DNA from 3 places in the Bacillus paralicheniformis genome. Region 2 is predicted to be linked to each of the others. Evidence: riboswitches for the same ligand, from Rfam matches in the RefSeq annotation. Region 2 holds a riboswitch; each other region holds the start of a gene.
The links. A riboswitch is a leader RNA that binds a small molecule or an ion and turns the genes downstream of it on or off. The one in region 2 is predicted to bind S-adenosylmethionine.
Positions count from the first base shown of each region.

Region 1 (3,277 bases), 1.7 Mb from region 2:
AGAGGCTGTCCTCCGTTTTCCACATCGATGATGCTGAGCCTTCTAAATCCGAAGCCTACATGCTCATCATGATAGTACCCATCATCGTCCGGACCGCGGTGTACAATCATTTCATTCATTTGTTTAATCAGTTCTTCCTGGGCTGCTGTCTCGGATGATGGGCGATGATTGAATACCCCTACAAATCCACACATAGTATTGCCTCCGATTTTTTAAATTTCGTGCAGAAATCAAAGTCTGCTTCTTGATTAGACAAGTGTTTAAAGAAAAACGTTTCACATCCGCCCGCTTTTTGCCATCGAAAAACAAAGCCGCTTATGAAAGCGGCTATGCGGTTGTTATTCTCCTAATGCATCTTTCTTCAGCTGATCTGCTTTGTCTGTGCGCTCCCAAGGCAGATCGAGGTCGAGGCGGCCGAAATGTCCGTAAGCTGCCGTTTGTTTGTAAATCGGACGGCGAAGATCGAGCATTTTAATAATGCCGGCAGGTCTTAGATCAAAGTTTTTGCGAACCACTTCGATCAATGTTTCTTCACTGGCTTTGCCTGTACCGAATGTATCGATTGAAATGGATACCGGCTGTGCGACACCGATCGCGTAGGCAAGCTGCACTTCACAGGAATCAGCAAGGCCTGCGGCGACGATATTTTTCGCTACATATCTCGCAGCATAAGCTGCAGATCTATCAACCTTTGTCGCATCCTTACCGGAAAACGCTCCGCCGCCGTGACGGGCATATCCGCCATAGGTGTCAACGATGATTTTGCGTCCTGTTAAACCGGCATCCCCCTGCGGTCCTCCGATAACAAAACGGCCCGTAGGATTAATGAAGTACTTCGTGTTTTCATCGATCAGCTCTTTTGGCACTACCGGGTTGATGACATGCTCTTTCAGATTGCGCTGAATTTGTTCAAGCGAAATCTCAGGGTGATGCTGAGTCGAAATGACAATTGTATCGATGCGAATCGGCTTGTTGTTCTCATCATACTCAACAGTTACCTGTGTCTTTCCGTCCGGACGAAGATACGGCAGAATTTCCTCTTTGCGGACTTCTGTCAAACGGCGAGACAATTTATGAGCAAGCGAAATCGGCAGAGGCATAAGTTCCTTTGTTTCGTTGCAGGCAAAACCGAACATTAAACCTTGGTCTCCGGCTCCGATCGCTTCAATTTCAGCGTCGCTCATTGCTCCTTCACGCGCTTCAAGCGCCTGGTCGACTCCCATTGCAATATCTGGCGACTGTTCATCTATAGACGTTAAGACCGCGCAAGTTTCGGCATCAAAACCGTATTTTGCACGTGTGTAGCCAATTTCTTTAATCGTTTCGCGGACTGTTTTCGGAATATCGACGTAAGTGGACGTCGTGATTTCACCGCTTACCAGCACCAATCCGGTTGTCACAGATGTTTCACAGGCAACGCGGGCATTCGGATCTTTCTTTAAAATTTCGTCTAATATACTATCCGAAATCTGGTCGCAAATTTTGTCCGGATGTCCCTCCGTAACTGACTCTGATGTAAATAACCGACGGTTTTTGCTCATTTATGTTTCCTCCTGTATATGAAGATCAGCCGTGATCTTAAGTATGATACGGATCTCGTCCCTCTTGATTATATGACGATACTCGGGCTTCATACGCTCTCGTTTTGAAACAATTTCCATATGCTATTCTTGACGAGATTCTAAGTCAAAATTCCTCTTAATAGAATTTTTCCTGACTGGCTGCCCGGCTAGACCTTTCACGTCCTGTGAAAAACGCCCAGTACCTTCCTCCTGCTTGATACTCGGCTAAAACCTTTCACGTCCTGTGAAAAACGCCCAGTACCTTCCTCCTGAAGGCAGTTTTTTTAGCAATTTTTGGATCTCGATTTATGCAATAAAAAAACCTTTTCCTATTCGCTGAGGAAAGGGTCTGGTATTGCGTGCCTTTCACTCTTATCGCTCAAGGTATTGAACACCTTGCATCAGGTTAGCACCGTAGTTGTCTCAGAAACTGTTTTTTTCCATTAATAAGAGAAACCGGTTGCTGGGTTTCATTGGGCCTGTCCCTCCACCAGCTCGGGATAAGAGTATCCGCTCAATGAAATATCTTATCTTAAAATGGCTTGTTATGTCAATATCGGCCGCAATAAATTTAAACTTGTCTTTCGAGAAAAAACCCGAACGAAAAATGAAGAAACGGTATAGACTATAAGAGTAAATGTGTTATACTAATTCTACATTAATGATATACACATTAAAAAACACGCAAAGGAAGGTTTTTTATGAATTCTGTAGATTTAACAACTGACTTACAAACGTTATTAATGGGCGAAAACGTTCAGCTGAACTTATCCGTTCCCCTTTTGGTTGAAAAAGTCCTTGAACGCAAAGAAGGAGTCTTAACATCTTCCGGAGCCGTGCGGGCTACAACCGGTACATACACCGGCCGCTCGCCAAAAGACAAATTCATTGTGGAAGAAGCGAGCACAAAGGACAAAATCGATTGGGGCGCAGTAAACCAGCCGATTTCAGAATCCGCCTTTGACCGGCTGTACACAAAAGTGCTCAGCTATTTAAAGGAACGCGATGAATTGTATGTATTTGAAGGGTTTGCAGGAGCAGACGAAAAATACCGGCTTCCGATTACAGTTGTCAACGAGTTCGCCTGGCACAACCTGTTTGCAAGACAGTTGTTCATCAGACCTGAAGAACATGATAAAAAACCTGAAGAACAGCCGTTTACGATTCTTTCCGCTCCGCATTTCAAAGCCGATCCGCTCATTGACGGGACCAGATCTGAAACATTTATCATCGTGTCGTTTGAAAAGCGTACGATTTTAATCGGAGGCACCGAATATGCCGGCGAGATGAAAAAATCGATTTTTTCTATTATGAATTATCTTCTTCCTGAACAAAACATTTTACCGATGCACTGTTCGGCAAACATTAGCGAGGAAGGCGGAACAGCTCTCTTCTTCGGATTGTCAGGCACAGGAAAAACGACGCTTTCCGCCGATCCGAAACGGAAGCTGATCGGTGACGACGAACACGGCTGGTCCAGCACAGGCGTTTTCAACATTGAAGGAGGCTGCTACGCCAAGTGCATTAACTTAAGCAAAGAAAAAGAACCGCAGATTTACAATGCGATCCGCTTCGGTTCCGTTCTTGAAAATGTCGTGGTTGACGGCAAAACCGGGGAGCCGGACTATTCCGACGCATTCTATACGGAAAACACGAGAGCGGCTTACCCGATTGATGCGATTGACAACATCGTCAAGCCGAGCATCGCAGCACAC
Region 1 covers NZ_CP023665.1:3,263,919-3,267,195, forward strand. Annotated here, with positions in the region: gene asnB (asparagine synthase (glutamine-hydrolyzing)) at 1-194, opposite strand, end outside; gene metK (methionine adenosyltransferase) at 339-1,541, opposite strand; SAM riboswitch class I at 1,932-2,069, opposite strand; gene pckA (phosphoenolpyruvate carboxykinase (ATP)) at 2,264-3,277, shown strand, end outside.
Region 1: it holds a riboswitch for S-adenosylmethionine, as region 2 does, so the genes downstream of both, metK (methionine adenosyltransferase) here and mtnW (2,3-diketo-5-methylthiopentyl-1-phosphate enolase) in region 2, are expected to answer to the same signal.

Region 2 (3,277 bases):
CGTTCGTTGTAATGGTTCCGTCAAAATCGCAAATGATAAGCGGCTGCTTCATACGGAAACCTCAACCCTTCCCCATTTTTCAAGGGCGAGCTTCAAATCGGGAGAACGCTTTGCTTTTTCTTCGACTGGCTCCGCTTCCAGGACGGCATCAATGATCGCCCGAAACGCTCTTCCTCCGCCTGCCGCTCCGTTTGGATGACCGTGAATCCCCCCGCCTGCGTTGATGATATGGTCAATGCCGAAGTCTTTCATCAAGAGCGGCACCATGCCGGGGTGAATACCGGCCGACGGAACGGCGAATGTCGGTTTAAAAACGTCTTCCTTCGTGCATTCATCATATATGGCAAGCGCATCCTGCTTCGGCAGAGCAACGCTTCCGTACGGTGAAGGGAACAGGCTGAAATCAGCACCCGCATACCGGTTGAGCTTGCCGAGCAAAAGCGAATGGGAAAAACCGTAATGCGGCGACGAAGTGAGTGCGCCGCTTACTGCCGGGTGCGCCATGATCGGCAGCGGGATGTCGTCGTCTTCCGCAAGGCTTTGCAAAACATCGAGCCCGTAGGCAAACACATTCAGCAGCAACACATCGGCTCCGAGCTCGGCTGCTTTTCTCGCCTTCGATTTCAGCTCCATTGTCCTGCCCGTCAGGTTGACGGCATACAGCGTTTTGCGCCCAGTTTCTTCAAAAGCTGCCTCAAGCACTTTTTTTCCTTCCGTGATTCGTTTTTCAAAGGGGGCACTGCCTGTTTCGAATAAGATTTCATCGTCCTTGATCAAATCCACTCCGCCGAGCGCCTGCTGTCTGAGCTGTTCCTTCAAGTCTTCCATATCGCGGCCGATGACGCCTTTAAAAATGCTCATCAACAGAGGCCTTTCAAATTCGCCGATTTTTTTCCGGATCCCGTATACGCCGAATTTCGGGCCCGGCAATGATTGTTTAAAAGACTGCGAAAACTCCAAATCCGCCAATTTGATTTTTCCGTCGAGAGACAGCTTTCCAAAAACGGTCGTCAGCACAGCGGGAATGTCGCTTGTAAAATTGGCTTCCGGATAAGCGATGGTGACCGTTGTCTGTTTTTCCCCCAGCGTGCTTTCTGTTTCTTCGACCTTGACGACGCGTCCTTTATGCTTTTTCAGCTGTTCCTGCTTTAAGAGCGGCAGATCTGTCCACGACCCGACCGTCAGTCCGATCGCAATTTGCTCGGCCCGCTTTTCTGCGTCACATCCTTGATCTGTCAAAACATATGTTGCCAAAAGTTCACTCATTCTGTAGCTCCTTCCTGCTTCATGCATATAAAAAACCTCTTTTGCTGCTTTAGCTAAAAGAGGTTTCGCATTTCAGGTTCGAATCCTTATCTCTCAGCGTCAGCTGCAAGAATTAGCACCGTGCTTAAAAAGTCGGTTGCCGGGCTTCATCGGGCTTGTCCCTCTGCCTGCTCTTGATAAGAATATTGATTTTATAAATTATTTTGAATTATCCCATCGTTTTTCCCGGTTGTCAATGACTGTGGCCGGTCTTTTTGAATATATTCAGCTTGGCAATGCGCGAAGCCGCTTCCCGGAGCCGCTCTTCGCTTGTCAAGAGGCCGACTCTCACATAGCCTTCTCCGTATTTGCCGAAGCCGATGCCGGGCGCTGTGACGACATTCGCTTTTTCGAGAAGCAGATCGGAAAAAGCCTCAGATGTATACCCGTCAGGGACAGGCATCCAGGCGAAAAAAGAACCTTGCGGAGCATCCGCGTGCCAACCGATTTCGCGGACCGCACGAATCCATACATCCCGCCTTTTTTCGTAGCGCTCATTTTGCTCCTTGACACACGCTTGGTCTGATAGAAGCGCGGCTGCCGCGGCGTCTTGGACCGCTTTAAAAAGGCTGACATACATATGGTCCTGATAAAGGTTCAGCGCTTCGATCACAGATGCGTTGCCAACTGCAAACCCGACCCGCCATCCAGCCATATTATACGTTTTGGAAAGCGTGTAAATTTCGATTCCTGTGTCTTTTGCCCCCTCCGTTTCGAGAAAGCTGACAGGCCTCTTGCCGTCGTAGCCGATCGCACCGTAGGCAAAATCGTGGACGACGCAAATTCCGTTTGACTTGGCAAACCGGACAGTCTCTTCGAAAAAAACAGGCGTGGCTTGGGCACCGGTTGGATTGTTTGGATAATTTAAATACATGAGCTTCGCATTTTCTTTCACTTCCTTCGGAATCCGGCTGTAGTCAGGCAGAAACTGATTGCCCGCTGTAAGCGGCATCGTTGCCATGTTCGCTCTTGCCAGCTCAACGCCCGACCAGTAGTCGGGATAGCCTGGATCGGGAACGAGCACGGCATCCCCCGGATTTAACAAACATTGCGGAAGCTCGACAAGACCGGCTTTTCCGCCGAACAATACAGCGACTTCGCGTTCGGGATCGAGCTCTACACCGTATTCCCTTCGATAGAACGCGGCTGCCGCCTCCTTGAGTGAACGGCTGCCGCGAAAGGAGGAATACTGATGGTTTTCAGGGTTGCGAACGGCTTGCGCCATTGTATCAACGATGTGATCAGGTGTCGGCTGATCGGGATTCCCCTGGCCGAGATTGATCACATCATGGCCGGCGGCGATTTTTTCATTCACCTTTTTCACCAAGGAAGCGAAAAACTGCTCAGGCAGCTGTTTCAGCACATCTGAAAGCTCAAATTTCATATGATTCACCCGCTTTTGAAAAATTCTTGAAATGATAGTCCATCATCATATATTGTTAAATGTAAAATGTAAAGAAAAAAATGAGGTGATCCAGATTGAAGCTGACAATTTCATGTCTGCAATTCGATATCGCATACGGCAATCCTTCTGAAAATTTTAAAAAAGCGGAGCAGCTGATCGAACAGGAAAGCCGGAAAGCGGATGTTCTTCTCCTTCCCGAGCTGTGGACGACGGGTTATGATTTAAAAAATCTCGGCTCCATCGCAGATGAAGAAGGCAGGCAAACGAAGAGATGGCTGCAGGAAACGGCAAAAGCAAACCGTGTCCATATCATTTGCGGCTCTGTCGCCGTTAAGAAAAAAAGCGGTGTGTACAATATCATGTACATCGCAGACAAAAACGGACATTTGATCAAAGAATACAGCAAAGCTCACCTTTTCCAGCTGATGGACGAACACCTCTATTTGTCAGCGGGCTCAGGCGACGGGAGCTTCGAGCTTGAAGGGATCCCGGCTGCGGGGTTTATCTGCTACGACATCCGTTTCCCGGAATGGATCAGAAAACATACGAAGGAAGGTGCGGGCATCA
Region 2 covers NZ_CP023665.1:1,549,284-1,552,560, reverse strand. Annotated here, with positions in the region: gene mtnX (2-hydroxy-3-keto-5-methylthiopentenyl-1-phosphate phosphatase) at 1-52, opposite strand, end outside; gene mtnW (2,3-diketo-5-methylthiopentyl-1-phosphate enolase) at 49-1,266, opposite strand; SAM riboswitch class I at 1,350-1,449, opposite strand; gene CP943_RS07935 (pyridoxal phosphate-dependent aminotransferase) at 1,499-2,689, opposite strand; gene CP943_RS07930 (carbon-nitrogen family hydrolase) at 2,785-3,277, shown strand, end outside.

Region 3 (3,277 bases), 490 kb from region 2:
GCTCAGCATGTTTAATCTCATCGTAAATGAATGGATCAAAATTTTTAATCGAAAAGGCACATATGTCATGATTGCGATTTTGCTGTTATCTGCCATCGGGCTGGGCGTTCTCACAAAGACGATCGGAGAGACAGACCAAAACCCGGACTGGAAAAAAGAATTGATGCAGGAAAATAAAGATATGAAAGAACAACTTAAAGGGGTCAATAATCCGGCACTTGAAAAAAGCTATGAACGGTTGACCGCCATTAATGAGTATCGAATCAAGCACGATTTGCCGGAAGACGGGGACTATTCGGCCCTGTCGTTCATCAGCGACGCGAGCAGCACCATTCCTCTCCTCGGTCTGTTTGTGATCACGGTGGCTGCGGGAATCGTTGCGAATGAATTCAACTGGGGAACGGTGAAGCTGCTTGTCATCAGGCCGATCAGCCGCTTTAAAATTTTGCTGGCAAAATATTTTACAGTTCTGCTTTTTGCATTGGCTTTGCTTTTCATTCTGTTCGCAAGCGCGGGTATCACAGGCATTGCTTTATTCGGGGCAGGCGACGGCAGCCAGGTTCACTTGGCGTACGCCGATGGAACAGTTGAAGAAAAAAGCCTGCTGCTGCACTTGGCCGGCAGCTATTTGCTGAATTCAATCTCGCTTTTGATGATGGCGACAATGGCCTTTATGATTTCAGCTGTTTTCAGAAACAGCTCGCTTGCCGTAGGTATTTCAATTTTCCTTTTGGCAATGGGCGGAACGGTGACAAACTTGCTCGCAACGAAATTTGATTGGGTGAAATACATCTTATTTGCCAACACTGATCTCACTCAATACTTTGACGGATCTCCGCTTGTTTCAGACATGACGCTGGGATTCTCGATTGTGGTGCTGGCTGTCTATTTTATCGTTTTTCATGTGCTCGCCTTTGGTGCATTCACAAAAAGAGACATCGCTTCATAAGCGGTTTTCGCAAAAAAAGCCTGACGCCGGTTTTCCGGGCGTCAGGCTTTTTTTAAATATAAAAAGACTGCTGACATTCGGTCAGCAGTCCTGTATGAAGATCAGCGGTTCACAGCTTACGCTTTTGTTACGTTAGCAGCTTGTGGTCCGCGGTTTCCTTCAACGATTTCGAAAGATACAGATTGGCCTTCTTCCAAAGTTTTGAAGCCTTCGCCTTGAATAGCAGAGAAATGAACGAATACATCGTCTTGTCCTTCAACTTCGATGAATCCGAAACCTTTTTCAGAGTTAAACCATTTTACTTTACCTTCTAGCATGAAATTTCCTCCTAAAGCGATAACGCTTAAATTCACTATTCTTGCTCTAAAACAAACTTCCAAGACGAAAACTCTTACAAAACTTTCTTCTTAAAGATAGTTCGAACAAAAATAATTACCTTTACTTTACCAGTGTTTAAGCGAAATTACAACTGCTAAACACAATTTTTTTAAAAAAAGTGAAATTTAATAATCAGGGCGAAAAATAAAGCATTAAAAAGCGGGTTTTTGAAATTTTCACAATTCTGATTGACAACATTTCAAAGAAGCTGTAAAGTTAGGTAAAACTTCATGCATCAACACTTCTTATTTAGAGAGGCGGAGGGAATTGGCCCTATGAAGCCTCGGCAGCGGGTTCTGCATACAGCAGAATACTGTGCCACATCCAACAAGCCGTACGGGCTTGGAAGATAAGAAGAGAGCGGACCACTCTATTTACTTCGTGTCGTCTAAGGCTTCTTCTTATTTTTTAAGAGGGAGCCTTTTTTGTTAGCCAAAAAGAGGAGGAAGATCATCATGATTACATTTGAAGGCGTTGAAAAGGTCTATGAAAGCGGCGGACAGAAGGTTCATGCGCTCAATGGAATCGACCTTCATGTAGATAAAGGGGAAATATACGGCGTCATCGGATTCAGCGGCGCAGGGAAAAGCACGCTGATCCGCTGTGTGAACTTCCTTGAAAAACCGACGGCCGGAAAGGTATTCGTCGGCGGAAGAGACTTAATGTCTCTGTCGAAAGCTGAGATTCGAGCTGTTAAAAGGAAGATCGGCATGGTATTTCAGCATTTTAACCTGTTAAATTCAAAGACGATTTTCGCTAATGTCGCTGAGCCGCTCGCGCTTGTCAAAACACCGAAAGCCGAAATCAAGCAAAAAGTGACGGAACTGCTCCATTTTGTCGGACTTGAGGATAAAGCCCGCGATTATCCGGATCAGCTGTCGGGCGGCCAAAAGCAGCGCGTCGGCATTGCCCGGGCGCTGGCGACAAATCCGGAGGTTCTGCTCTGTGATGAAGCGACATCCGCGCTTGACCCGCAGACGACCGGCGATATTTTGAAGCTGCTGAAGCGCGTCAACGAACAATATAACATCACGATTTTGTTGATCACTCATGAAATGAATGTGGCAAAAGAAATCTGCGACAAAGTCGCGGTCATTGAAAAAGGAAGGATCATTGAATCAGGCAGCGTGTTTGACGTGTTTTCCGCGCCGGAAACCGAAACGGCCAAAAGCTTTGTCAAATCAGCCATCGACCACGAGATACCTGAATCGATTCAAAAATTAAATGTGAAGCATCTCTACCAGCTTCAATTTGTCGGCGAATCTTCCGGGAAGCCATTTCTTTCGCAAGTGGCAAAGCGGTTTGACGTAGAAGTCAACATTCTGCACGGAACGATTACAGAGCTTCAGGGAATTCCGTTTGGCAGTATGACGGTTGAACTGCAGGGGGAAGACGGTGAAATCGGGCGGGCGCTCGAATATATCCGCAGAGAAAACATTCGCATCAGGGAGGTATAAGCATGCTTGTTACATATGACCAAATCATTGACGCACTGGTTCAGACGATTCAAATGACGGTTTTCTCGCTTTTATTTTCAAGCGTGATCGGCATTCCGCTCGGCATTTTGCTGGTTGTCACAAGGAAGGGGCATCTGCTTGAAAATCCGGCAGTTTTTACGGTTGTCAATATGATCATTAACATTTTCCGTTCCGTTCCGTTTATCATCTTGATGGTTGCTTTAATTCCGGTGACAAGGCTGATTGTGGGGACGTCCATCGGCACATCGGCAGCGATTGTTCCCCTGACTTTTTATGCGGGGCCTTACATCGCAAGGCTCGTCGAGAACTCTCTGCTTGAAGTCGATCCGGGAGTCATTGAAGCCGCTGAAGCAATGGGAGCGACTCCGCGGCAGATCATCTTCCGGTTTCTGATTCCGGAAGCGCTCGGTTCGCTTGTGCTGAGTTTTACGGTGGCAACGGTCGGATTGGTCGGAGCGTCGGCGATGGCTGG
Region 3 covers NZ_CP023665.1:1,058,296-1,061,572, forward strand. Annotated here, with positions in the region: gene CP943_RS05395 (ABC transporter ATP-binding protein) at 1-15, shown strand, start outside; gene CP943_RS05400 (ABC transporter permease) at 8-949, shown strand; gene cspB (cold shock-like protein CspB) at 1,066-1,266, opposite strand; SAM riboswitch class I at 1,570-1,683, shown strand; gene CP943_RS05410 (methionine ABC transporter ATP-binding protein) at 1,783-2,784, shown strand; gene CP943_RS05415 (methionine ABC transporter permease) at 2,787-3,277, shown strand, end outside.
Region 3: it holds a riboswitch for S-adenosylmethionine, as region 2 does, so the genes downstream of both, CP943_RS05410 (methionine ABC transporter ATP-binding protein) here and mtnW (2,3-diketo-5-methylthiopentyl-1-phosphate enolase) in region 2, are expected to answer to the same signal.